Regions from separate parts of the Thioalkalivibrio sp. ALE20 genome, predicted to be linked through region 1. Evidence: predicted binding sites of a transcription regulator. Region 1 holds the regulator's gene; the other holds the start of a gene.

Region 1 (2,143 bases):
AGTCCGTCCGCGGCCCCGTCCACCAGCAGATCGGCGAGGGTTTCCAGCGCTCGTTTCTTGCTGGAGCAGTCGGTTTCCAGTCCGATGCGCTCCGGGGTGATGAGCTCGGCCGGATTCATCGGCTTACTCGGGTTGTTCGCGGTTGCGCTGGGCGCCCTCGGCGCGATGATGATCCTTGACCTTCTCCTTGTGCTTGATCAGCTGGCGGTCGACCTTGTCGATCAGGCCGTCGATGGCGGCGTACATGTCATCGTGGCTGGCCTCGGCGTGGATGTGGTTGCCGCTGACCTGCAGATTCGCTTCCGCCTTGTTGTGCAGCTTCTGCGTCTTCTCGTGGTTCAGCACCACGTGCACGTCGATCACCTTGTCGAAGTGGCGTTCCAGCTTCTGGAATTTCTCGTTGACGTAGTCGCGCAGGGCGTCGGTGATGTCGACGTGGTGTCCGGTGAGATTGATCTGCATGGGTCAGGCTCCTTTCGGTTTGCTTCCGGTCGGCATGGCGGCCATCTGGCGGCGCTCGCTGGAGGATGGCAGGTTCATGCCCTCCCGGTATTTGGCCACGGTACGCCGGGCCACGTTGATGCCCCGATCCGCCAGGATCTGGGCGAGGCGGGAATCGCTGAGCGGTTTGCCCGGCGTTTCCTCTTCGATGAGTTCGCGGATCATGGCACGAATCGCGGTCGCGGAGCATTCCCCGCCGTCACTGGTGCCCACGTGACTGGAGAAGAAATACTTGAATTCGAACACCCCGCGGGGGGTGTGCATGTATTTCTGCGTGGTCACCCGCGAGATCGTGGACTCGTGCATCTCCAGGGCTTCGGCGATGTCGCGCAGGATCAGCGGCTGCATCGCCACCTCGCCGTGTTCCAGGAACCCCTGCTGGCGTTCGACGATCGCGCGCGCCACGCGCAGCAGGGTGTCGTTGCGGCTGTGCAGGCTCTTGATGAACCATCGCGCCTCCTGCAGCTGATCGCGCATGAAGGCGCTGTCGCGGGCATCGGAGACCTGGCGGACCATGCCGGCGTAGAGGTCGTTGATGCGAATGCGCGGGGCGATCTCGGGATTCAGGTCGACCTGCCAGCCCCGGTCGGTATGACGCACGTAGACATCCGGGACCACGTATTCCGGCGGTGTCTCGCTGATCTGGGCGCCGGGGCGCGGGTTGAGCGTGCGGATCAGGTCCAGCGCCGCGGCCAGTTCGTCGCCATCGCGTACGCCGCTCTGGCGCTGCAGGGCCTTGTAGTCACGCCGGGCAAGGGCGTCCATGCCGTGTTCCAGAAGCGCGCGCGCCGCCTCGCGCGAGGGCGCGTCCGGCGCCAGCTCGCCCAGCTGGACCTCCAGGCACTCGCGCAGATCCAGCGAACCGACCCCCAGCGGGTCGCAGTGCTGCAACCAGTGGCGTACGGCCTCGACCTCGTCGGTGTCGACGGGGGGTTCTTCACTCCGGCTGATGGTCTCGGCCAGGGTCTCGACGTCGCCCTCGAGGTAGCCGTCGCCGTTGATGGTGTCGATCAGGGCGGCGCCGATGCGCTGGTCGCGCGGGGTCAGGTGCGACAGATGCAGCTGCCACAGCAGGTGATCCTGCAGCCCGCCGCCGTCGTCGTCCGAGGTGTTCTCCAGCGGGTCGCGGTCGTCCAGACCGCGCGGGCTGGCGCTGGCGTCGTAGATGTCTTCCCAGCGGCTGTCGGTCACCAGCTCGTCGGGGATGACGTCCTCCGAGCCGCCGGCATCCACCGTTTCGCCGGTGCCGGCGGTGTCGCTGCCGCTCTCGCCGTCGTCGGTGTTCGCGTCGCTGTCGGTGTCCCCCGCGTCGGCACCGAGTTCGTCATCCTCGGCCTGTTCCAGCATGGGATTGCTTTCCAGCGCCTGCTGGATCTCGGCCTGGAGCTCCAGCGTGGACAGCTGCAGCAGCCGGATGGCCTGCTGCAGCTGCGGCGTCATGGTCAGCGTCTGACCGAGCTGCAGATTCAGCCCGGGCTTCAGCATGAGTTGGGAAAGGCGTTGGTCACCATAAGTGAATAGTAATCCCTTGCTGCGGGCTTGTGCACCGCCCGGGTGCGGCGGTCGGTGTCACAGGCGGAAGTTTTCGCCGAGGTAGACCTCGCGCACGCGGGTGTCGGCCAGCAGTTCGTCCGGCGTGCCC
Region 2 (2,143 bases), on a different contig from region 1:
CCGGGCCCGTCCGCCGTCCGCTGGTTGTTCGGTTCGATGATTCCATGCCGCCACAGTATAGGGCTTCGAGGCAACCTTGCGGAAGTCCGCAGCCTGCAAAGGGGCGGCAAGCGCCGGCCACCCGCCCCGGCCGGGCCGGCAACCGTTCGCCCCCGGCAACCACCGACATCTCAGGCGGTCTTGTTGATCTGTTCCAGGACCGCACTGGCCAGTTCGTCCGGGTTGAACTTGGAGAGGAACGCATCCGCACCGGCCCGACGCACCATGTCGGTATTGAATTCGCCGCTGAGCGAGGAATGCAGCAGCACCCGCAGCGGTCGCAGGCCCTCGTTCTCGCGGATCTTTGCCGTCAGGGTGTAACCATCCATGCGCGGCATTTCGATATCCGAGATCACCAGCTCGACCGTGTCGTGGATCGGACCCTCGGCGGCTTTCTCCTCCAGGTAATCCAGGGCTTCACGCCCGTCCTTGCACAGCACGTAGGGCCACTCGAGCCCCTGGATGGCGCTTTCGATCTGGCGGCGAGCCACCACCGAGTCGTCGGCGATGACGATTTCCCGACGCTCGGGTGTCTGCTCGGCCACTGCGGAACGCACGCTTTCCGACACCTCGGTGGGCAACGGATTGACCAGCGACAGCACGCGCTCCACGTCGATGATCTCCACCAGCTTGTTGTCGAGTTCGGTGACCGCCACCAGAAACGACTCGCGCCCCGTGCCGCGCGGCGGCGACTTCACCTGGTCCCAGTTGACGTTCACGATGCGATCCACCGCCGATACCATGAAGCCCTGCACCGAGCGATTGAACTCCGTCACCACGACCTTCTGCTGGCCGTCCGCCCCGGCCCGCGTCGACTGCATGCCCATCGCCCGCGCCAGATCGATGATCGGCACGGTCTTGTCGCGCAGGGTGGTGACCCCCCGCACCACCCCGGCGGACCCGGGAATCTGGCGCAACTGCGGCAGCGGAACCACCTCGCGCACCTTGAACACGTTGATCCCGAAGGTCTGCGTGCCGCCCAGATAGAACAGCAGAAGCTCCATCCGGTTCTGCCCGACCATCTGCGTGCGCTGGTTCACGTCGTCAATAAACTGACTCACGGTTCTCGCCCCCTGGGTTGTTCTCCCTGCTAACGGCCGCGCCGGCGGGAGCTTGAACCACGCATCGGACGCGCAGGACAGGCGCCGGATGCCATGGCACAGAATCTGCATGTATTCCGTCACGAAGACACAGGGTCAACGGTGACCGGACATGCACCTTTTCAAGTTACAGGCTTTGCTCCCGTACCGCAGCCCGGGCCGCAGCGGGGGTGCGCTTCTTCTGATGCTCGCGCTCCTCGCCCCGACCGCGCAAGCGGAGATCGAGCCGGTGCAGAACATTCGTGACAGCGCGGAACGGTTCCTGCACCAGCAGCTGGGGGACCACAACGGCGACGATGTGGAGGTGCAACTCGGTCATGTCGACGACCGCCTGCGCCTCAAGCGCTGCGAAGAACCCCTGGAGGCCTCGCTGCCGCCCGGCGGCCGCCCGAGGGGCAATACCGCGGTCAACATCCGCTGTCCCGGGCCGGTGACCTGGTCGGTGTACGTTCCGGCCACCGTGGAACGCCACGCCGAGGTGGTGGTGGCCCGCCGCAATCTGTCGCGCCAGCAGACCCTGGGGCCGGGCGATCTGCGCATGGAGCGCATCGAGACGTCGCGCCAGGCCAGCCATTATTTCGAGGACGCATCCGAGGTGGTCGGTCTGCAGACCCGCCGCGCGATTCGCCAGGGCCAGGTCATCGGCCAGCAGCACGTTAAGGAACGTCAGGTGATCCAGCGCGGCCAGCGCGTTACCATCCTCGCCAGCAGCGGCAGCGTCACTATCCGCATGCAGGGCGAAGCCCTGGAAGACGCCACGGCCGGCGACTGGATCCGCGTGCGCAACACCTCCTCCGGACGCGAGATCGAGGGCGAGGTCCAGCCATCGGGCACGGTTCGCGTCGCCCTGTAGTAAAATGTGACGGAAATCCCGCAACCGACCCTACAGTTTCGGGCATTCCGGCCGATACACGAGCCAGACCAGTCAAACGACAGGACAAAGTCATGGATATCAAAGGCCCCAACATCAATGGCCTGCGCCCCGACAGCCAGAACGGCGGGGT

What was found. Region 1 encodes sigma-54, which starts transcription at its own class of promoters, with help from an activator protein. Its sites were predicted from a motif close to TGGCANGNTNCNTGCTT; they were not measured.
Region 2: a site for sigma-54 is predicted at 1,195-1,211, ahead of flgA (flagellar basal body P-ring formation chaperone FlgA). Genes of this name have one in related genera too.

The regions. Positions count from the first base shown of each region.
Region 1 covers NZ_KB906472.1:389,124-391,266, forward strand. The annotation lists gene F790_RS0105260 (PTS sugar transporter subunit IIA) at 1-119, opposite strand, end outside; gene hpf (ribosome hibernation-promoting factor, HPF/YfiA family) at 124-462, opposite strand; gene F790_RS0105270 (RNA polymerase factor sigma-54) at 466-1,986, opposite strand; gene lptB (LPS export ABC transporter ATP-binding protein) at 2,071-2,143, opposite strand, start outside.
Region 2 covers NZ_KB906480.1:47,492-49,634, forward strand. The annotation lists gene F790_RS0112095 (chemotaxis protein) at 171-1,100, opposite strand; gene flgA (flagellar basal body P-ring formation chaperone FlgA) at 1,324-1,992, shown strand; gene flgM (flagellar biosynthesis anti-sigma factor FlgM) at 2,085-2,143, shown strand, end outside.